Caldimonas brevitalea: one gene and its partner. Each later gene encodes a partner of the first gene's protein in a complex. Links are inferred from orthologs where the notes say so. Each region holds a gene or a part of one and is shown in the gene's direction. Other genes may lie near its edges. The genes, in order: mfd and uvrA.

Evidence for each region.
Region 2: the proteins of mfd (region 1) and uvrA are in contact, whole or in part, in a crystal structure (PDB 4DFC), measured with the Escherichia coli proteins. The link is inferred for Caldimonas brevitalea from one-to-one orthologs.

Annotation. Positions count from the first base shown.
Region 1 is NZ_CP011371.1:2,731,836-2,743,240, reverse strand. What follows is about bases 3,247-7,202. They hold mfd (transcription-repair coupling factor), read left to right. Parts: upstream 3,247-3,558; coding sequence 3,559-7,002; downstream 7,003-7,202. Other genes in these bases: serB (phosphoserine phosphatase SerB), read left to right, coding at 7,048-7,202; ispD (2-C-methyl-D-erythritol 4-phosphate cytidylyltransferase), read right to left, coding at 3,247-3,452. Outside these bases: osmolarity response regulator transcription factor OmpR, read left to right, coding at 28-765; AAW51_RS12130 (sensor histidine kinase), read left to right, coding at 905-2,239; ispF (2-C-methyl-D-erythritol 2,4-cyclodiphosphate synthase), read right to left, coding at 2,275-2,754; more of ispD, read right to left, coding at 2,760-3,246; more of serB, read left to right, coding at 7,203-7,749; ribonuclease E activity regulator RraA, read right to left, coding at 7,785-8,294; AAW51_RS12100 (Lrp/AsnC family transcriptional regulator), read right to left, coding at 8,291-8,707; drug/metabolite exporter YedA, read left to right, coding at 8,928-9,833; AAW51_RS12090 (FAD-dependent oxidoreductase), read left to right, coding at 9,906-10,904; AAW51_RS12085 (YfeK family protein), read right to left, coding at 10,957-11,343. UniProt on the Escherichia coli protein: Couples transcription and DNA repair by recognizing RNA polymerase (RNAP) stalled at DNA lesions. Mediates ATP-dependent release of RNAP and its truncated transcript from the DNA, and recruitment of nucleotide excision repair machinery to the damaged site.
Region 2 is NZ_CP011371.1:184,969-195,817, reverse strand. Bases 4,862-8,261 are described here. They hold uvrA (excinuclease ABC subunit UvrA), read left to right. Parts: upstream 4,862-5,211; coding sequence 5,212-8,061; downstream 8,062-8,261. In the rest of the region: AAW51_RS00840 (ABC transporter ATP-binding protein), read right to left, coding at 1-460; AAW51_RS00835 (carbohydrate ABC transporter permease), read right to left, coding at 484-1,320; AAW51_RS00830 (carbohydrate ABC transporter permease), read right to left, coding at 1,325-2,125; AAW51_RS00825 (ABC transporter substrate-binding protein), read right to left, coding at 2,281-3,594; AAW51_RS00820 (hypothetical protein), read left to right, coding at 3,922-4,302; AAW51_RS00815 (Ig-like domain-containing protein), read right to left, coding at 4,292-4,720; AAW51_RS00805 (DUF5615 family PIN-like protein), read right to left, coding at 8,769-9,143; AAW51_RS00800 (DUF433 domain-containing protein), read right to left, coding at 9,140-9,373; AAW51_RS00795 (HAD domain-containing protein), read right to left, coding at 9,974-10,549; AAW51_RS00790 (helix-turn-helix domain-containing protein), read left to right, coding at 10,724-10,849. UniProt on the Escherichia coli protein: The UvrABC repair system catalyzes the recognition and processing of DNA lesions. UvrA is an ATPase and a DNA-binding protein. A damage recognition complex composed of 2 UvrA and 2 UvrB subunits scans DNA for abnormalities.

The DNA of each region.
Region 1 (11,405 bases):
CCTGTTACAAGTTAGGGAGCCTCGCTCATGACATCTCAGACCCCCAACGCCCGCATGGACCGCATTGTTGTCGTCGACGACGATGCGCGTATCCGCGACCTGCTTCGCCGCTATCTGACGCAGGAGGGCTTCGAAGTCTTGCTCGCGGAAGACGCCAAGGCGCTCAACCGCGTGCTGACTCGAGAAACGGTGGACCTGATCGTACTGGACCTGATGCTGCCCGGTGAAGACGGCCTGTCGATCTGCCGCCGCCTGCGGGCCGCCAACGACGCCACGCCGATCATCATGCTGACCGCCAAAGTCGAGGACGTGGACCGCATCGTGGGCCTGGAAGTCGGCGCCGACGACTATTTGCCGAAGCCGTTCAACCCGCGCGAACTGCTGGCCCGCATCCACGCCGTGCTGCGCCGCCGCCCGACCCTGGAGGCTCCCGGGGCGCCGGCCAAGGAACCGCAGAGTGTCGTGTTCGGCCCCTTCGAATTCGACCTGGCGTTGCGCCGCCTGACCAAGGATGGTGAGCCGATGCCGCTGACCACCGGCGAGTTCTCGATGCTCAAGGCGCTGGTGCGCCACCCCCGCCAGCCGCTGTCGCGCGACAAGCTGGCGCAGTTGGCACGCGGCCGCGAATTCGAGCCGTTCGACCGCAGCCTCGATGTGCAGATTTCGCGCCTGCGCAAGATGATCGAGCCCGATCCGTCCCAGCCCAGATACATCCAGACCGTGTGGGGTGTGGGCTACGTCTTCGTGCCGGACGGCGCCGCCTGATCTTTCCCCCAGGGGTTGACGCGCTGGCGTCGCCCCGCTGCAGCCTCCCGCCCGGGATGCGCCACGCCGTCGCGCGGCGTCGGCCGGGGGGCCTCCTCGGCTTTCGGCCTCGCGACGTGGCCGCCGCTATTTGTTGTGCATGGCCCGAAAACGCGTCACCCTCAGTCTGTTCTGGCGGACGTTCATCCTGCTCGGCGTGTTGCTGGGCTTTGGCATTTTTGCGTGGGTGCAGACCTTTCGGGCCCTCGAATTCGAGCCTCGCGCGGTGCAGGCCGCGCAGCAGCTCGCGAGCCTGGTCAACCTGTCGCGGGCCGCCCTGCGCTATGCCGACAGCATCAACCGGGTGACGCTGCTGAAGACGATTTCGGAGCAAGAGTCGATCAAGCTGCAGCCGCGCGAGAAAGGCGACCGCTACGAAGCCTTCGAAACCGACCGCTTCTCCCGCCGCATCGGCCAGGAACTGCGCTCGCGGCTGGGGCCCACGACCTTGGTCGCCACCAGCGTCAACGGGGCCCAGGGGTTGTGGATCGACTTCGCGATCGAGAACGACCGCTATTGGCTGCAGGTCGACCCGGGCCGGGTGCAGGCGGTGCAAGGCCGGACCTGGTTCATCTGGGTCAGCATCGCGCTGCTGGCCACCATCCTCGGCTCGGCCGGTGTCGCGCGGCTGATCAACCAGCCGCTCAAGCAGCTGTCGTTCGCGGCCAGCCGCATCCGCGAAGGTGAATATGAATCGCGCCTCGACGAAGAAACGCTGACCAGCGAGATACGCGAGGTCAACATGGGCTTCAACCGGATGGCCCGCGAGTTGGCCAAGGTCGAGGAAGACCGCGCGGTGATGCTGGCCGGCATCTCGCACGATCTGCGCACGCCGCTGGCGCGCCTGCGGCTCGAAGCCGAGATGAGCGTGCAGGACGAAGAGGCGCGCCGCAACATGGCGGCCGACATCGACCAGCTCGACGCCATCATCGACAAATTCATGGACTACGCCCGCCCCGGCGAGGTCAAGCTGGTGCCGGTGCACCTCAGCAGCGTGGTCGACCGCGAGATCGCCGGCTTCCGCGACGGCAACCAGATACGCATCACGTCTCGGGTGGCGATCGACACCAAGGTGCTGGCCGACGACACCGAGCTGGGCCGCGTGCTGGCCAACCTGTTCGAGAACGCGCGCCGCTACGGCCGCACGCCGGGCAGCGGCATCGCGCATGTGGAGTTGACCTATGCGCGCACCGGGCCGTGGGTGATCATCACCGTGCGCGACCACGGCCCCGGCGTGCCGCCCGAAAAGTTGTCGCAGCTGACCACGCCGTTCTTCCGGGGTGATGTCGCGCGCACCGCGGTGACCGGCGCCGGGCTGGGCCTCGCGGTGGTCGAGAAGACGGTGCTGCGCATGGGCGGCACCTTCGAGTTGAGCAACTCACCACCGCCGGACACCGGGCTGGTGGCCCGCATCCGGTTGAAGCGAGCGCCTTGAGCAGCAGGCTGGAGGACGGGGCCGGTCGGCGACCGTCAGCCGCGCGTCAGCAGCACCACCGCCCGGGCTTCGATCGACTCTTGCCGGCCCACCGGCCCGAGTTTTTCTGCGGTCTTCGCTTTCACATTCACCTGCGAGACATCGCAGCCGAGCACGTCGGCAATTCGCTGGCGCATGGCCGGGATGTGGGGCGCCATCTTGGGCGCCTGCGCGACGATGGTGCTGTCGACGTTGGACAGCCGCCAGCCTTGTGCGCACACGCGGGCATGCGCCTCCGCGAGCAAGACCGTCGAATCGGCGCCTTTGAAGCGCGCGTCGGTGTCGGGGAAGTGGCGGCCGATGTCGCCGAGCGCCGCGGCGCCCAGCATCGCATCGGTGATCGCATGCAGCAGCGCGTCGGCATCCGAGTGCCCCAGCAGCCCCTTGTCGTGGGGCACTTCGACACCGCCGAGGATCAGCTTGCGCCCGCTCACCAGGGCATGCGTGTCCCAGCCCTCGCCCACTCGTATGTCCATGGTCGTCAACGTGATGTCAGCAAACGGGCCGCCAGTTCGAAATCGGGCGGGTAGGTGATCTTGAAGTTTTCCAGAGCCCCGCGCACCAGCTTCGGGCGGTGGCCCAAGGCCTCGACGGCGCTGGCTTCGTCGGTGACCGCATCGCCGGCCTGAACCAGCGCTGGCCGCAGCAGGCCCAGACGGAACATCTGCGGCGTTTGCGCCTGCCACTTGCCGCCGCGGTCGAGCGTCGTGTCGACCCGGCCGTCGACCTCGTGCTTGAGGGTGTCGGCCAGCGGCAGCGCCAGCAGGCCGCCCACTTCGTCGTCGAGGCAGGCATCGATGAGGTGGTCGACCCACTCGGGCCGCAGCAAACAGCGCGCGGCGTCGTGCACCAGCACCCAATCGTGCGGCTGAGCGCCGCGCGCCTGCAGTGCAGCCAGCCCGTTGGCGACCGAGGCGGCACGCGAGGCGCCGCCCACCCGCTCGACCCAGGCGGAGGTTTGCGGCACGACCTGCTCGAACTGCGTGTCGTCCGGCGACAGCACCACCAGCACCCCCGAGAGGCGCGACACCTGCGCCAGCGCCGCCAGCGTGTGGCCGACCAATGGGCGCCCGGCCAGCGGCGCATATTGTTTGGGGCCGCCCGCACCGGCACGTTCGCCGACGCCTGCGCAAGGCACGAGGGCGAAAAGACGAGGCGGCTCGGTGGAATACATCACGGTGACGGACAGCAAAGAGCCCGGATTCTATAATTCGACCGCTCTCGTCGCCCCAGGCATACCGACCGCCCGGGGCGATTTGCTTTTGTTGTCGACGGCTCGCATGCACTTCCCCTCCATCGCGCCCGGCAAGCGCTACACCCTGCCCCGCCCGCCCGGTTCGGCCGACGCCTTGCTGCTGGCGCAGTTCGCGCGCCGACAGGCCGAGGGCAAGGTGCTCACCGCCATCGTCACGGCCGAGCCGGCCGACGCGCAGCGGCTGCACGACGAGCTGGCCTTCTTCGCGCCCGAGTTGCGCTGCGCCGTGTTTCCCGACTGGGAAACACTGCCCTACGACACTTTCTCGCCGCACCAGGACCTGATCTCCGAACGCCTGGCCACCCTGTGGCGCGTGCGCCAGGGCGAGGTCGACGTGGTGCTGCTGCCGGCCGCCACCGCCTTGGTGCGGCTGGCGCCGCCGTCGTTCATGGCGGCCTACACCTTTCACTTCAAGCAAAAGGAAAAGCTCGACGAGGCGTCGCTCAAGGCGCAGCTGACACTGGCCGGCTACCAGCACGTGAGCCAGGTGGTGTCGCCGGGCGAATACGCGGTGCGTGGCGGCCTGATCGATCTGTTCCCAATGGGCTCGACCGTGCCTTACCGCGTCGACCTGTTCGGCGACGAGGTCGATTCGATCCGCACCTTCGACCCCGACAGCCAGCGCAGCCTCTACCCGGTGCCCGAGGTGCGGCTGCTGCCCGGCCGCGAGTTCCCGATGGACGAAGAAGCACGGGCGCAGTTTCGCAACCGCTGGCGCCAGCGCATCGAGGGCGACCCGAGCAAGGCGCGCGTCTACAAGGACGTCGGCAGCGGCATCGCCACCGCCGGCATCGAGTACTACCTGCCGCTGTTCTTCGACAGCACCGCGACCATCTTCGAATACCTGGGCGACAAGGCGGTGCTGGCGCTGCACGGCGAGATCGACGAGGCGCTCAAGCGCTTCTGGACCGACACGCGCGAGCGCCATCGTTTTCTGCAGCACGACCCCGAGCGGCCCATCCTGCCGCCGGAAGACCTGTTCCTGAAGGCCGAGGACTTCTTCACCTTGTGCAATGCGCACGCTCAGTTGGCCGTGCGCGGCAGCGAGGCGAGCGACTGGGCCCGGCCGCTGCCCGACCTGTCGGCCGAGCGCGGCGCGCAGGAGCCGCTGCGCAAGCTGCAGATCCACGTCGGCACCACGCCTCACCGGGTGCTGTTGATCGCCGAATCCGCCGGGCGCCGCGAGAGCCTGCTCGAACTGCTGCGCGACAACCGCATCGAGCCGCCCAGCGTCGATTCACTGGCGGCGTTCCAGGCCGGCGACGAACGTTTCGCGATCGCGGTCGCACCGCTCGCGGCCGGCTTCCACTGGCTGCCCGAGGGCCAGGCGACCGGCTTGCAGTTCATCACCGAGACCGAGCTGTTCGCCACCGGCCCCAGCACCCGGCGGCGCCGCAAGCAGGAGCAGGTCAGCAACGTCGACGCGCTGATCAAGGACCTGTCGGAGCTGAAGGTCGGCGACCCGGTGGTGCATGTCAACCACGGCATCGGCCGCTACCAGGGCCTGGTCAACCTCGACCTCGGCGACGGCCCGACCGAGTTCCTGCACCTGGTCTACGCCGACAAGGCGACGCTCTACGTGCCGGTGGCCCAGCTGCACCTGATCAGCCGCTACACCGGCGTCAGCCCCGACGAGGCGCCGCTGCACAGGCTGGGCTCGGGCCAGTGGGAAAAAGCCAAGCGCAAGGCCGCCGAACAGGTGCGCGACACGGCCGCCGAACTGCTCAACCTGTATGCCCGCCGAGCGGCCCGCGAGGGGTATGCGTTCCGCTTCTCGCCGCACGACTACGAGGCCTTCGCCGCCAGCTTCGGTTTCGAGGAAACGCCCGACCAGAACGCCGCCATCCACGCCGTCATCCAGGACCTGATCTCGCCGCGCCCGATGGACCGCCTGGTGTGCGGCGACGTCGGCTTCGGCAAGACCGAGGTGGCGCTACGCGCCGCCTTCGTCGCCGTCACGGGCGGCAAGCAGGTGGCCTTGCTCGCCCCCACCACGCTGCTGGCCGAGCAGCACTACCAGACCATCACCGACCGCTTCGGCAACTGGCCGATCAAAGTGGCGGAGCTGTCGCGCTTTCGCTCGACCAAAGAGATCAACCAGGCGCTCAAGGGTTTGGCCGACGGCACGGTCGACATCGTCGTGGGCACCCACAAGCTGCTGTCGCAGGACGTCAAGTTCGCGCGGCTGGGGCTGCTGGTCATCGACGAGGAGCACCGCTTCGGCGTGCGCCACAAGGAGGCCATCAAGGCGATGCGCTCCGAGGTGGACGTGCTCACGCTCACCGCCACGCCGATCCCGCGCACACTGGGCATGGCACTCGAGGGCTTGCGCGACCTTAGCGTGATCGCCACCGCGCCGCAGCGGCGCCTGGCCATCAAGACCTTCGTGCGCAACGAGAGCAGCGGCACCATCCGCGAGGCGGTGTTGCGGGAGCTGAAGCGCGGCGGCCAGGTCTACTTCCTGCACAACGAAGTCGAGACCATCGAGAACCGGCGCGAGAAACTGCATGAGCTGCTGCCCGAAGCCCGCATCGCGGTGGCCCACGGCCAGATGCCCGAGCGCGAGCTGGAACGCGTGATGCGCGACTTCGTCGGCCAGCGCTACAACGTGCTGCTGTGCTCGACCATCATCGAGACCGGCATCGACGTGCCGACCGCCAACACCATCGTGATCTCGCGCGCCGACAAGTTCGGCCTGGCCCAGCTGCACCAGCTGCGCGGCCGTGTCGGCCGGTCGCACCACCAGGCCTACGCGTATCTGCTGGTGCCCGATGTCGAAGGCCTGACCAAACAGGCGGCCCAGCGCCTGGAAGCGATCCAGAACATGGAAGAACTCGGCTCCGGCTTCTACCTCGCGATGCACGACCTCGAGATCCGCGGCGCCGGCGAGGTGCTGGGCGAGCACCAGAGCGGCAACATGCAGGAGGTCGGCTTCCAGCTCTACAACGACATGCTGAGCGAGGCGGTGCGCTCGCTCAAGGCCGGTCGCGAGCCGGATCTGCTGTCGCCGTTGTCGGCCACCACCGAGATCAATCTGCATGCGCCGGCCTTGCTGCCCGACAGCTATTGCGGCGACGTGCACGTGCGTTTGAACCTCTACAAGCGCCTCGCGTCGGCCGACAAGCTCGACCAGATCGACGCGCTGCTCGAAGAGGTGACCGACCGCTTCGGCAAGCTGCCGCCGCAAGGCCAAACGCTGTTCGACGTGCACCGGCTGCGGGTGCTGGCCAAGCCGTATGGCGTGCAGAAGATCGACGCCGGGCCGGCCGCCACCCACATCACCTTCCGGCCCAACCCGCCGGTCGAGCCGCTGCGCATCATCGAGCTGGTGCAGAAGAACCGCCACATCAAGCTGGCCGGCAACGAGAAGCTGCGCATCGAAAAAGCCACCGAGAACCCCAAGGACCGCGTCCAGTACATCCGCGACGTGCTGCGCACCCTGGGCACGCCGACGCCGCAGCCGAGTTGACCGAGCTGAGCCCGCCCCACCCTTCCTAGCCCTCCACGCCATCCAATGCCCACCGAGTTCGCCCCCGGCCTGACGGTCCAGATCTTCACGCCGCCGCTGTCGCTGCGCGCCTTCAAGCTGATCGCCTTCGACATGGATTCGACGCTGATCAACATCGAGTGCATCGACGAGATCGCGGCAGTCGCCAACAAGAAGGCCGAGGTGGCGGCGATCACCGAAGCCGCAATGCGCGGCGAGATCACCGACTTCAAGGACAGCCTGCGACGCCGGCTGGCGCTGCTGCAAGGCCTGCCCGCCGAGGCGCTGCAGCAGGTGTATGACGAACGCCTGCAGCTGAACCCGGGCGCCGAAGCCCTGGTGAAGGCGGCGCAGGCGGCCGGCCTGGCCACGCTGCTGGTGTCGGGCGGCTTCACCTTCTTCGCGGACCGCGTCAAGGCGCGGCTGGGGCTGGACCACGCCAAGTCCAACGAACTGGAGATCGTCGACGGCCGCCTGACCGGCCGCGTGCTCGGCGACATCGTCGACGGCGAAGAGAAAAAACGCCAGCTGCTGGCGATGTGCGAGCGGCTCGGCTGTTCACCGCTGGAAGCGATCGCGGTGGGCGACGGCGCCAACGACTTGCCGATGATGAGCGCGGCCGGCCTGAGCGTGGCCTATCACGCCAAACCGAAGGTGCGCGAGCAGGCCATGGTCGCCATCCACGAAGGTGGGCTCGACCGGCTGCTGGAAGTGGTGCACGTGGGCTGACGGGGGCCAGGGCCGCCCCCGCCCTGCCCGCCGTGTCAGCTGGCCGGCGTCGGCATCACCACGATGCCGTCCTCGTCGGCATACAGCCACTCGCCAGGGCGCACCCACACCCCTTGCACCTGGACCGGCACGTCGCGCTGACCTTCGTTGCGCTTTTCGGTCGGCAGCGGCATCGACGCCAAGGCGCGGATGCCGGTGTCGCACTGGGCCAGTTCGGCCACATCGCGGACGCAGCCGTCCACCACCACCCCGGCCCAGCCGTTCTTCGCGGCCGCAGCGCCCAGATTGCCACCGACCAGCGCCCGCCGCAGCGAGCCACCGCCGTCGACCACCAGCACCCGGCCCTGCCCCGGCGAATCGACCGCGGCCTTCACGAGCGAGTTGTCTTCATGGCACTTGACGGTGGACACCGGCCCCGCGAACTTGCGGCGCCCGCCGAAGTCGCGAAACACCGGCGGTAGCACGCGGAAGGCGCCGTCGCTGTCGTTCTTGTGCGCGTCGCACAGGTCGCAGGTGGCGAAATCGAGAGAGGCAGCAGTGCTCATGCGTTGTCCACTTTCTTGATCGGAGGTTTGATGTCTTCGCGGCGCGGCGGCAACATGGGTTGGTGCTCGCGCGCGGCGTTGAGGATGATGGAAGTCGACGTTTCGGTCAGGAGGCAGAACTTCGTCACCACGGCATCGAGGTGGCCGACGTCGAGCACCGCGATCTCGAGGATCCAGCTGTCCTCGCCGGTCACGTTGTAGGCAGTGACCACCTCGGGCGTCTGTTGAATCAGCCGCACCACACGCGCGTAGTCGGCCCGCCCGACGCGCACGATGGCGCGGATGCCGTAGCCCAGTTTTTGCAGATTGACGGTGGCGCGATAGCCGGTGATGACGCCTGCCGCTTCGAGCTTGCGCACCCGCTCGGTCACCGCCGGTTGGCTCAGGTGCACACGGCGGCCCAGTTCGGCCATCGACAAGCGCGCATCGGCTTGCAGCTCGGCCAGGATGCGCGTGTCGTGGAGGTCCAAGTCGGGATTCAAGGCGTCGTTCCGCTCGGCTTTGTGAATGCAAAGATTATCCGGCGAACTTCCTTCAAAAGCCACTGGTCTCGCGGGCCGGCCTTTCTTACGATCTTGTCATCGCCGATGCCCTTCGGCACCGCCGTTCCACCCTGATCTGTCTGTCGCACCCATGTCCGCTGCCGTCCCGACCGCTGCCCGCCCTGCTCCCCTCAGCCCACTTGTCCTGGTATGCCTGGCCGCAACCTGGCTGGTCTGGGGCTCCACCTATCTGGCCATCAAGTACGCGCTGATCAGCCTGCCCCCGTTCTTCCAGATGGGGACGCGCTTCCTCACGGCCGGCCTGCTGCTGCTCGCGTGGCTGCGTTGGCGCGGCAAGCCGCTGCCCGGCGGGGCGCAGTGGCGCAACGCGCTGGTGGTCGGCACCTTGATGCTCGGCGGCGGCATGGGCGGCACCGCCTATGCCGAGCAAAGCGTGGGCTCTGGCCTGGTGGTGGCCTTCATCGCGGTGGTGCCACTGATGATCGCCGCGCTCAATCTGTTCTGGGGCATCTACCCCGGGCGGGCCGAGCTGGCTGGCATCGTGGTCGGCCTCGGCGGTGTGCTGTTGCTGACGCAAGGCGCCGGCTTCCAGGCGTCGCCGGCCGGGCTCACCGCGATCGCGGTCGCGTGCCTGACCTGGTCGGTCGGCAGTGTGCTGAGCCAACGCAGTTTGCCGCTCGCCCCGGGTGCGATGGGCTTCGCCAGCGAGATGATCTGCGGCGGCGCGGTGTTGATGCTGTTGTCGCTGCTGACGGGTGAATCCCCCGAGTGGCCGCCCCAGCCGGTGTCGGCGGCCGCATGGGCCTACCTGGTCGTGTTCGGCTCGCTGATCGCCTTCAACGCCTACATGCTGCTGTTGAGCCAGGCCAGCGCCGGGCTGGCCTCGAGCTACACCTTCGTGAACCCGGTCATCGCGATGCTGCTCGGCGTGGTGGTGGCGGGCGAACACATCACCGCCTTCGAGTGGAGCGCGGCCGGCGTCGTGTTGTGCGGCGTGGTGCTGATGCTGCGCGGCGCGGCGTTGCGAGGGGGTTGAGCGGCGCCGACTTCGCGTCGAAACCGTGCGTCACCCGGACAGGGGCCACCGCCTCTCGCTTCGGGTTCGTCGATGCATCTTCGGGCCGACCGCCTCCGGTCCGGGCGCCCGGGAACAGACTGGGACGCTATGAAGAACGCCTGCCTCACGAGTTCCCAATCGCTCCCGACAGAAGACGTGCTGGTCGTCGGGGGCGGTCCGGCCGGTGCCGCTTGTGCCCTGTGGTGTCATCAACTGGGCCTGCGTGTACGCCTGCTCGAAGCGGCCTCCGCCATCGGGGGCCTGCAACTGCTCAGCCCCTACACCAACCGCTGGTTGCCCGGGCTGCCGGGCAAAACGGGTCAGCAGGTGGCGGCCTCTTTGCAATCGCACCTCGACCTTGCCGAGGTGCCATACCAGGTGGACTACCGCGTCGTGTCCATCCGTCGACAAACAACCTGCGGGAGCTGGGAAGTGTCCGACGGTGTGAAGCGCTTTGCTTCGCGGTATGTCGTGTTGGCGACGGGTTCGAAGCCCAGAGGCGCGGGCTTCGTCAACTCAGCTTGCGTGGGTGTCGGCCCCGGCCTCGCCATGGAGCGCATCGAGGTGAAAGGCAAGCGGGTTGCGATCCTGGGCGGAGGCGACAATGCGTACGACCAGGCCGCCTTTGCGCTGCAGCGCGGCGCACGAGAGGTCCACATCTACTGCCGGCGGCCCCCCCATGCCTTGCCTATCCTGCAGGAGCGCATCCCCCGAGAGTCGGTCTACGTCGGTCCTTTTGTTGCGAACCAACAGACGATGACCGTCAACGCGGCGGCCTACGACGTGATCGGGGTGCAGTTTGGCTTCCAGGCGTGCTTGCCAGGCGCTTTGGATCTTCCGACGGAGCACGGCTATCTTCAAGTCGACCGGGGTGGTGCCGTCGCTCACATGCCTGGCCTGTTCGCAGCCGGCGAGGTCACGAACTACTGGCACCCTTGTGTGGCGACGTCCTACGCCCAGGGGGTTCAGGTGGCGAAGGTGATCCAAGCCGAGCTCACGCGAGGGCCCGCGACTGCTTTCATGCGCAGCCGCGAGCCGATGGCGGCATGAGCGCGCGAGGCAACACGGACACGTCGTGTGCACGATGACTGCACCGACGCATTCACTCCGCCCGCGACGCGGCTGGCCCGGATTTGCGAAGCTCGTTCAGTTCGGTGCGTAGCCACTTGGCGCTTTCGACCGCCGGCGCCGTTCCGCACTGCACCAGATAGGGCTTGCCACTGGAACTGCTGCTCGACGCCCCGAGTTCTATGAACCGTTCGGTCGACGTCACGGCGTTCTTGCCTTCGAGGTAATCCAGTTTGCGCAGCAGGTGTTGCTTGGCCTCCGCCGCCGCATGCCAGGAGCCGTTGCGGTTGAAGCGACAGCCCGAAGACTCGAGGCGGTTCAGCAGGGCGCCGATCTCCGATCGTGTTGCTGCGGGGAGCGGCGCCGAGGTGGCCGCCGAAGTGAAGGCGCAGACTAGCGCCGTGAGGATGAGGGATCGCATGCGAGGTCGTTAGCGGAATAAGGTGTTGCGTTGGGGCGCGGTTGCCTTTGCCCGGCATTTTG
Region 2 (10,849 bases), 2.5 Mb from region 1 along the record:
CCTTGGGCGAGCGCACGATGGCGCGCCCGATCGCCACCCGCTGGCGCTGCCCGCCCGACAGCTCGCGCGGCGTGCGCTGCAGCAAATGCGTGAGGTTGAGGATCTCGGCGGCACGTTCGACCTTGCGGCGCATCGTGGCCTTGTCGGCGCCGGCCAGCTTGAGGGCAAAGCACATGTTGTCGAACACCGTCATGTGCGGATAGAGGGCGTACGACTGGAACACCATCGCCAGGTCACGCTTGGCCGACGGCAGCGTGGTGATGTCGCGGCCGTCCAGGTGCAGGCTGCCGGCGTCGATGCCTTCGAGCCCGGCGATCAGGCGCAGCAGGGTCGACTTGCCGCAGCCGGACGGCCCGACGAAGACGACGAACTCGCCGGGCTCGATGTCGAGGTCGATGCCGCGGATGGCGTGCTGCGCGCCGAACCATTTCTCGACACCGCGCAGTTGCAGAAAGGACATGGGGGTTGGCTCCTGGTGGGTCGCTACTTGACGGCGCCGAACGTGAGGCCCTGCACCAGCTGCTTCTGGCTGAACCAGCCGAACACGACGATGGGCGCGATGGCCAGCAGCGACGCGGCCGACAACTTGGCCCAGAACAGCCCTTCGGGGCTCGAATACGACGCGATCAGCGTGGCCAGCGTGCCGGCCTGCGCCGAGCTGAGGTTGAGCGACCAGAAGGCTTCGTTCCAGGCCAACACCAGGCACAGCAGCCCGGACGATGCGAAACCGCCGGCCGACAGCGGCAGCACCACATGGCGGAACTCGCGCCACAAGGTGGCGCCGTCCATCCGGGCGGCTTCCAGGATGTCGGGCGGGATGTCCTTGAAGCACGAATACAGCATCCACACCAACAGCGGCAGGTTGGACAGCGTGAAGACGATGGTCAGGCCGCTGAGCGTGTCGAGCAGGCCGGCGGTTTGCGCCAGCACATAGATCGGCACCAGCGCGCCGACGGCGGGCATCATCTTGGTCGACAGCATCCACATCAGCAGGTCGCGCGTGCGGCGGGTGCGGAAGAAGGCCATCGAGTAGGCGGCGGGCGCGGCGATGGCCAGGCCCAGCAAGGTCGAGACGATGCTGGTCACGGCCGAGTTGCCCGCGTGCTTCAGGTAGTCGCTGCGCGCCTGCACCTCGGTGAAGTTCTCCAGCGTGGGCTCGAACACCAGCTGCGGCGGCACCGCAATGGCTTGCAGCTCGGTCTTGAAGGCCGTCAGGCCCAGCCACAGCAGCGGGAAGAACACCACCAGCGCGGCGGCCCAGGCGCCCAGCGTGCGGGCCACCAGCGCCGGCGGCAGTCGTTTGGTTCGGTAGGCACTCATCGCGTCACCGGTCCAGGTTCTTGCCGATCAGGCGGATCAGGAACACCGCCGCCACATTGGCGAGCAGCACCGCGAACAAGGCGCCGGCCGAGGCCACGCCGACGTCGAAGCTGAGCAGCGCTTGCGTGTAGATCAAGAAGGCGACGTTGGTGCTGGCATGGCCGGGGCCGCCACCGGTGGTGGTGTAGATCTCGGCGAACACGCTCATCAGGAAGATCATTTCGATCATCACGACCACCGCGACGGGCCGCGCCAGATGCGGCAGCACCAGATACCAGCAGCGCTGCAGCGCATTGGCACCGTCCATGCGCGCGGCCTCGAGCTGCTCGCGGTCGAGCGACTGCAGCGAGGTGATGAAGATCAAACAGGCGAACGGCAGCCACTGCCAGCTGATCATCACGATGACCGAGAACAGCGGATGTTCGGTCAGCCAGTCGACCGGGGTGGCACCGAAGAAGCGCCACAGCTGTGCCAGCACGCCGTAGATCGGGTTCATCATCATGTGCTTCCACAGCAGCGCATTGACCGTGGGCATCACGAAGAAGGGCGAGATCAGCAACACGCGCACGATGCCGCGGCCCGGGAAGGGCTCGTGCACCAGCAGCGCCAGGCCGATGCCCAGCACCACGGTGGCGGCGATCACCGAGCCGAGCAGCAGCAGGGTGTTGGCCACCGCCGGCCCGAAGCCGGGGTCGGTGACGAAGTACTCGAAGTTCTCCAGCCCGACGAAGGCGTGCTCGCCGGGCTGCATCAGGTTGTAGCGGACGCTGGAGAAGTACAGCGTCATCGCCAGCGGCACGATCATCCACAGCAGCAAGGTGCTGACCGCCGGCGCCAGCAGCAAGCGCGGCACCAGCCGGTGGCCGGCAGGGCGCCGGGCCTGCGACGCCTGGGCCGGCAGATGGCTCGGCAGCGGGCGGTGGCCCTCGCCCGCCACCGCGTCGGCCGTGGCGAGTGCGCTCATTTGTAGTAGCCCGCCCGGCGCATTTCACGCTCTGCCGCCGTTTGCGAGGCGGTCAGCGCCTGGTCGACCGACACCCGGCCCGACAAGGCCGCGCTCATCTGCTGGCCCACCGCCACGCCGATCGCCTGGAACTCGGGGATGGCTGCAAACTGCACGCCCACATAAGGCGATTTGGGCAAGGTGCTGTCGGTCGGGTTGGCGGTGCTGATGGCCTTCAGCTCGGCCTGCGCAAACTTCGCCGCTTGCTGGAACTCCGGCATGGCATAGGTGGACTTGCGGGTGCCGGTGGGCACGTTGGCCCAGCCCACTTCCTTGCCGACCAGCTTCACATAGTCTTTCGACGTGGCCCAGTGGATGAACTTCTGCGCCGCCTCGGCCTTTTGCGAGCTGGCCGGTATCGCCAGCGCCCAGGCCCACAGCCAGTTGGCGCCCTTGGGCGTGACCGCGGTGGGCGCCTGCGCGAAGGCCACCTTGTCGGCCACCTTGCTCTGCTTGGCATCCGAGACGAACGAGGCGGCGATGGTGGCGTCGATCCACATGCCGCACTTGCCCTCGTTGAACAGGGCCAGGTTCTCGTTGAAGCTGTTGGCCGAGGCGCCGGGCGGGCCGTATTTCTTCAGCACGTCGACATAAAAGCCGACCGCGTCCTTCCAGGGCTTGCTGGTCAGCTGCGGCTTCCACTGCATGTCGAACCATTGGCCGCCGAAAGTGTTGACCATGGTCGACAGGAAGGCCATGTTGTCGCCCCAGCCCGGCTTGCCGCGCAAGCACATGCCGTAGACGCCGGCCTTCGGGTCGTGCACCTTGGCGGCGATGTCGCGCAGCTGCTCCCAGCTGGGCTGCTCGGGCATGGTGGCGCCGGCCTTCTTGACCAGGTCGGCGCGGTACATCGTCATCGAGCTTTCGCCATAGAAAGGCGCGGCGTAGAGCTTGCCGTCGACCGACAGGCCGGCGCGGATGGCGGGCAGCAGGTCGTCGAGGTCGTAGCTCGCGTCGGGCTTCAGCTCCTTGAGCCAGCCCTTCTTGCCCCAGATCGGCGTCTCGTACATGCCGATGGTCATGATGTCGAACTGGCCGCCCTTGGTGGCGATGTCGGTCGTCACGCGCTGGCGCAGCACACCTTCTTCGAGGGTCACCCACTTGAGCTTGATGTCGGGGTGGGCCTGCTCGAAGTGGCGGCTCAACTTCTGCATCTCGATCATGTGGCCGTTGTTCACGGTGGCCACCACCAGCTCGGTGGCAGCACCGGCCGATGTCGTGGTCGCGGCCGCCGCGACGGCCAAGGCCAGGCAGAGGTTCAGCTGCTTCATGGGGTGGGTCTCCTGCGTTGCTTGTTTGTGTGTGTCGTTGGGCCGTCACCGCCGGCGGTGCGGCGCGACCTGAAAGGCCCTGCCGACGCCTGCATAAGGTAGGCCGTGCCCCCTCCCGCGGCCGATACCGCGGCGAGGCAGTTTCGATACTTTGTTGCGTCGATTCGCTGGGGATTTCCCTGCTGTATGCAACAGAAGTACGTGTCGCCGGCGCGACAGGGCCGCAGCTTCGGTGGGCGCTCACTCCCCCTTTTAGGGGGTGGAACCGGTTCGCCCGGGCCGTGTCACAGTGCAGGAGCCCGCGGATCGGGCCGTAGCAGTAAGCCCATGACTTGTTTCATCGCCGCCGTCCGGTTTCAAGACGGACACACCTTGTTCAGCCTGTTCGACCTCGACACGGGCCGGCTCGAGCCGTCGCTGATCACCCAGCCGGTGGCCGCGATGGTCGACACGCCGATGTCTGAACGCGAGCGCGAGCTGTGGGCGCAGGCGCAGTTGCGCGAGCATGGCTGCGACCCGGAAACACGCATCCGCAAACTGTTCGTGCTCGGCTCGGGCAGCCTGTTCGGTGCCATCCAGGACATGGCCGAAGGCGCCGAAGAGGTGCTGGTGGAGGTGCCGGCGACCGAATCACGCTGGCGTTCACGGGCGCACCGACAGAAACAGATCTTGCTGACGGAGCTGAATCCGGAGCGCCTCAGGGATTGACCGTGATGGCCAGCACCGGGCTGTCGCTGCGGTGGCCGTCGTCGTCCTGGGCGCGCGCCACGTATTCGACGACGGTGGAACGCGACACCGTCGGTGCCCTCACCTGCAGCCGGAACGGCGCTTCGTCATCGCGGCCCAGCGACTCGAGCTCGTCGCCCTCGACGCGGTAGAACTCGACCGACTCGACGAAACCGCTGTCGTCGCTCGCCGCGGCGCGCAGCTCGAGCTGGCCGCCGGAGGTGGCCGGGTCGGGGCTGGCGACCAGCTCGACGTCGGGCGCTTCGTCGTCGAAGTCGTCGTCACCGACGCCGACCCAGACACCGCCACCGCAGCCGACGAGCAGCACCGCCAGGGCCAGCGCGGCACGGCGCGCGCGGCGCCGTGGAGGATGAAGAGGGTCGAGACGTGGGAAGAACATGGCGCCATCGTAAGGCGCGCCGCCGTGGCTCGGCAAGCGCGTTGGGCGGGTCTTCTGGCGCGGCCCCGGCGGCGAAACCTTGGCCCACTATGATGGTGGGTTGTCCTTTCCTCCTTCCGGCTGATTGATCCATTGCCATGTCCGAGCGTCCGACACCCCGCAAGCGCCCAACGACTTCCGCCGCGGCGGGAACCGCGCCGGCTTCCCCCAAGGCGCAGCACGCGGGGAACACCAGCCCGGCCGGCGCCGCCTCGGCGGCAGCCGTGACACGCAAGACCGCGGCAGGCGGCCGTCGGAAGGCTGAAGAAACGGCCCAGGCCAAAGGCACGCCGGCCGACCCTGCGGCAGCCGCCGACGCTGTCGTCGGCACACCGTCCGCCGGCGGCGCGCCAGCCTCGTCTGCCCCTGCGACACGCGCCACGACCGAGTCCGTCAGCGTCGCGCCGCCGGCGCCAGCAGCAGCGCCTGCACGAGGGCCCGAAGCGCCGCAGATCCGCATCCGCGGGGCGCGCACGCACAACCTCAAGAACATCGACCTCGACCTGCCGCGGCATCAGCTGGTGGTGATCACCGGCCTGTCGGGCTCGGGCAAGTCGTCGCTCGCCTTCGACACCTTGTACGCCGAGGGCCAGCGGCGTTATGTGGAGAGCCTGTCGGCCTACGCGCGGCAGTTTCTGCAGCTGATGGACAAGCCGGACGTCGACGTGATCGAAGGGCTGTCGCCGGCGATCTCGATCGAGCAGAAGGCCACCAGCCACAACCCACGCTCGACGGTCGGCACGGTGACCGAGATCCACGACTATCTGCGCTTGCTGTACGCCCGCGCCGGCACACCGTTCTGCCCCGTCCACCAGCTGCCGCTGGAAGCCCAGAGCGTGAGCCAGATGGTCGACGCGGTGCTGGCGCTGCCCGAGGACACCAAGCTGATGGTGCTGGCGCCGGTGATGCGCGACCGCAAGGGCGAGCATGTGGAACTGTTCCAGGACATGCAGGCGCGCGGGTATGTGCGCTTTCGCATCGACGGCACCATCTTCGAAGCGGTGGAGGTGCCCAAGCTCAAGAAGACCGAGAAGCACGACATCGACATCGTGGTGGACCGTGTGAAGGTGCGCGGTGACCTGAAACAGCGGCTGGCCGAGAGCTTCGAGGCGTCGCTGCGCATTGCCGACGGACGCGCGATTGCGCTGGAGATGGACACGGGCCACGAGCATCTGTTTTCGAGCAAGTTCGCCTGCCCGGCCTGCAACTACTCGCTGTCCGAGCTGGAGCCTCGGCTGTTCTCGTTCAACTCGCCGGTGGGCGCCTGCCCGTCGTGCGACGGTTTGGGCGAGGTGACGGTGTTCGACCCTGACCGTGTGGTCGCCTTCCCGTCGTTGAGCATTGCCAGCGGTGCCGTCAAAGGCTGGGACCGGCGCAACGCCTACACCTTCTCGATGCTGGAGAGTGTGGCCAAGCACTACAAGTTCAACATCGACCTGCCCTGGGAAGAGCTGCCACCGCAGGCCCAGCAGGTGTTGCTGCGCGGCTCGGGCGAGGAAGAGATCGAGTTCGTCTACCAGGCCGAGGGTGCCAACGGGCGCAAGCGCTCGGTCAAGCGCACGCACCCCTTCGAGGGCATCATCCCCAACTTCGAGCGCCGCTTTCGCGAGACCGACTCGGTGGCGGTGCGCGAAGAGCTGGTGCGCTACCAGAGCGCCAAGCCCTGCCCCGAGTGCGAAGGCACGCGGCTGCGGCGCGAGGCGCGGCATGTGAAGCTGGTGGACGCGGCGACCAGCTCGGCGCGGCCCATCTACGAGATTTCGCATGCGACGCTGCGTGAAGCGCTGGGCATCTTCGACACGCTGCGACTGAAGGGCGCCAAGGCCGAGATCGCCGACAAGGTGGTGCGCGAGATTCGTTCACGTCTGAGCTTTTTGAACAACGTCGGCCTCGACTACCTGAGCCTCGACCGCAGCGCCGACACCTTGTCGGGCGGTGAGGCGCAGCGCATCCGGCTGGCGTCGCAGATTGGCTCGGGGCTCACGGGCGTGATGTACGTGCTCGACGAGCCGAGCATCGGCTTGCACCAGCGCGACAACGACCGCCTGATCGGCACGTTGAAGCATTTGCGCGATCTGGGCAATTCGGTGCTGGTGGTGGAGCATGACGAAGACATGATCCGCGCGGCGGACCATGTGGTCGACATGGGGCCGGGTGCCGGGGTGCATGGCGGCCAGGTGATGGTGCAGGGCACGCCGGACGAGGTGGCCGCGAGCGACGTGTCGCTGACCGGGCAGTATTTGGCGCGCAAGCTCAAGATCGGCGTGCCGCGTCAGCGCCACCGCGCCGCGGTGGGCGAGGACGCCAAGGTGCTGCGCATCGTCAACGCGCGCGGCAACAACCTGAAGGGCGTGACGGTCGAGATGCCGGTGGGCTTGTTCACCTGCGTCACCGGTGTATCGGGCTCGGGCAAGTCGACGCTGGTCAACGACACCTTGTATGCTGCGGTGGCCCGCAAGCTCTACCAGAGCCACACCGAGCCGGCGCCGCACGACGACATCGAGGGGCTGGACGCCTTCGACAAGATCATCAACGTCGACCAGTCGCCGATCGGGCGCACGCCGCGGTCGAACCCGGCCACCTACACCGGCTTGTTCACGCCGATCCGCGAGCTGTTTGCCGAGGTACCGACCGCGCGTGAGCGCGGGTATGGCGCGGGCCGCTTCAGCTTCAACGTCGCGGGCGGGCGCTGCGAGGCCTGCCAGGGCGACGGCGTGTTGAAAGTGGAGATGCACTTCCTGCCGGACGTGTATGTGCCCTGCGACGTGTGCCACGGCAAGCGCTACAACCGCGAGACGCTGGAGGTGCTCTACAAGGGGCGCAACATCAGCGAAGTGCTCGACATGACGGTGGAAGATGCGCGCGAGTTCTTCAGCGCGGTGCCGTCGATTGCGCGGAAGCTGCAGACGCTGCTGGATGTGGGCTTGGGGTACATCCACCTGGGGCAGAGCGCGACCACCTTGTCAGGCGGCGAGGCGCAGCGTGTGAAGCTGGCGCTGGAGCTGAGCAAGCGGGACACGGGGCGCACGCTCTACATCCTGGATGAGCCGACCACCGGCTTGCACTTTGCGGACATCCAGTTGCTGCTGCAGGTGCTGCACCAGTTGCGGGACCAGGGGAACACGATTGTCGTGATCGAGCACAACCTGGATGTGATCAAGACCGCCGACTGGGTGATCGACATGGGGCCCGAGGGTGGGGCCGGGGGTGGGACGGTGGTGGTGACGGGGACGCCGGAGGAGATTGCGGCGTTTGCGGGGAGTTATACGGGGAAGTATTTGAGGCCGTTGTTGGAGGAGTGAGGGGGGTAGCGGGGCGTCGGATGGGTTCGCGAAGCTTGGGCTTCTCTCGGCCGTTCCCAAGTATCGCCAAGTATCACGAGCACGATACTTGCAGATCAGCCGGATACGAACGGGATCGCTCTGGCCTCCTCTACAGCTGCCCGGCAACAAATGACGCCGCGGTCTCGCTGGGTGAGGTGCCGACGCACAAGTTGCACTGCGGCAGGCAACAGGACCGGAAAGTCGTTTCCCATGGTAGGGTGCCGGACGGGCAGCCGTCAGGGTGTGAACGGGGACGTGGCTACAGCAGCTGCGCGCAGGCCTGCCGCAAGCCCTCCTTCGGTCACGACACGGCGTACCTTCATGCCTATCCTGCCCATCGCTGATGCTGAACATCTGAACGACGTTGGCGTGGAGCAGAGGGACTCAGACTGGAACAGCTCGACCTGTCCTGCGCCGGATGACCTCGCAAGGCGCGACAAGGGTCGCGCCTTGCTGCGAGCGCTGCTGCTCGAAGGGGCGGCCTCTGCGCCCAGCGGCCCGGCTGACGCCGAATACTTCGATTTGCTGCGGGCGCAATCCAGAAACGCCGCGAACAGGGGCGTTGAATCGGGACCGGTTGAACAAGCAGGCAACGAGGCGCAACGGGCGCGAGAGCCCTGCGGAATCCGGCAATCAGCCTGCAAGATCGACAGCGCCGCAACCGCCAACCCAGCTTCGCGATGGCCCTATTGCTTACGCAGAAGAGGCAGTACCCGAACCCTCGTGCGCTTTGGGTCGACGGTCAGCAACGCGCCTTCGGTCAGTTCTGCTTCCATCTGGTGCAGCGCTACGAGGACTTGACGACCGATAACGTCAGGGTTCACGTCGACCGCCCGGATTTGCACGACGCTTGGCTTGCGGCCTTTGTTCGCGGCGAGGATCGCGCTGAAATCTAGATCGTGCGTCAGCACGACGAACTCGTTGGCCAGCGCGTAGGCCATGATGGCGGAATCCGAAGCGTTCTTGGCGCCGACGGTGGACCAATGCAAGGCGTCGAAGCCCTCGCTGGCCAGGAGGCCTACCCACCGCGGAGACAGATTCATGTCCACCAGCAGTTTCATGTACCGCCGGCGAGTTGGACTTCGCGTTCCTCCGCGCGCCAGGCTGCATAGCGCAGGGCCTGCATGATGTCCTCGCGTTCGAGATAAGGGTAGTCAGCGAGCACTTCGTCTACGGTGTACCCGGCGCCAATCTGGCCTACCACCGTACTGACCGTGACGCGCATTCCGCGAATGCACGCCTTTCCTCCCATGACCTCGGGCTGTTGAGTGATGCGGTCGAGCTCCAGCATGAGGGGTCCTTTCTCGAAACTCATCCCCATGGTAATTTTGCGGTCCTCAGCAAGCAAGGAGTCGCGACAAGCCTGACAGCCGGCGTTCGCGCAGCAGGGCGCCGTTCCGCCGCGACGTCAAAGTTTGATCGGGACCTCAGCCGTCATTCTGCTACCGCCAGGCGCCGCCTTTTCTGTCCTAAGCGGTCGCGTGCTCAGCGCCTACTTCGCTCGCTGTGCGCCATATGCAGAAACGCAGCGTCGAGCGCGATGACGTCCTGGCTGGCAGGGTCAAACACTGGACCGCGCGAACTCGGCGTACGTTTCTAGCGGTGATCCAAGATCCCGGGCTTGCAACCCCTGCAGCGATGCGAACACGCCCTGCGCCCGCAGCCTTACGCCAGCCTGAGTCATTGCCTGGTGTGAAGTGCGTCGCTTTGAAACACCTTTCCGCAAGCGCTCAAACGACCGCTACACTCGCGCCGCGTCCTTGCGTCTTATCCCCCTCCCTCACCCCTAGGCAGGGACGCTTTGTGGCTCGCCGGTGGCCATGCCTCCGGCGAGCCGTCTCTTTGCTGTGGGGCTGAACCCGCAGCCGGTCTCCCCGGCTCCCGACACCCCTCATCCCCCCACATCTTCCAGCCGCCGATGCAACGGGCCTTTGCGACGCAGCGCCGCATTGCCGCCGCCGCTTGACGCATCGAGGCTCTCGGACGTCGCCTTGGTCTCGCCGAGCAGCCAGCTTTGCAACTGTGCCTGCACTCGATGACAGGACACCCCACGCTGCGGGTCGCAGGCGATGACGGTCGGCGCCGGTGGCTTGGCCAGGTCTCCCGCCACCGCAAGGTCGAGGATGCGGTAGCTGATGACCTCGGGCTCGGCATGCAGCCAACGACGTATCGAGTCATAACGTTGGCCGCAAGGCGTGACGCCGAGATAGCGGGGCCGCAGCGTGCCGAGGCACTGGGCAATCTGACGATGCGAGCACAGGTAGCGCCACGGGGAGTAGACGACGATGTAAACGTCGTCGTGCGGGTGCAGCAGGTCTTCGAGCACGTAAAGCCATTCGAAGAGGTGCAGCGCGTCGAGGTCTGACGCGATGTCGGCCGGGCTGTCGGGGCGGTCCGAGGGCAAAGGGGAACTCAGGAGTTCGCAGCGGTGCAGGCAGCCGTCGAAGTCGAGGAAGAGAACGTGCATGGAGGCCTCTCGTCTCAGTGCTGGGCGCCGGCCGGGCCATGTGGAGTTCGCCTGCCGCCGCCAATCTCGCGAATCCTATAGGATGTAGCCCTATAAGCTGTAATCCTAAAGTTTGTAGTCCTATAGGTTTCTGCGTGCCTCAATCGAGGCGTGGCCGAAAGAAGCAAGTCCCCTATGCAGTCGAAGTTCGCGCGCACCTTGCGAGCGGTGCGCGTGTTGCGTGGTTTGTCGCAGGAGCAGTTCGACACGGTGAGCAGCCGTACGTACCTCAGCGCGATGGAACGAGGCCTCAAGATCCCC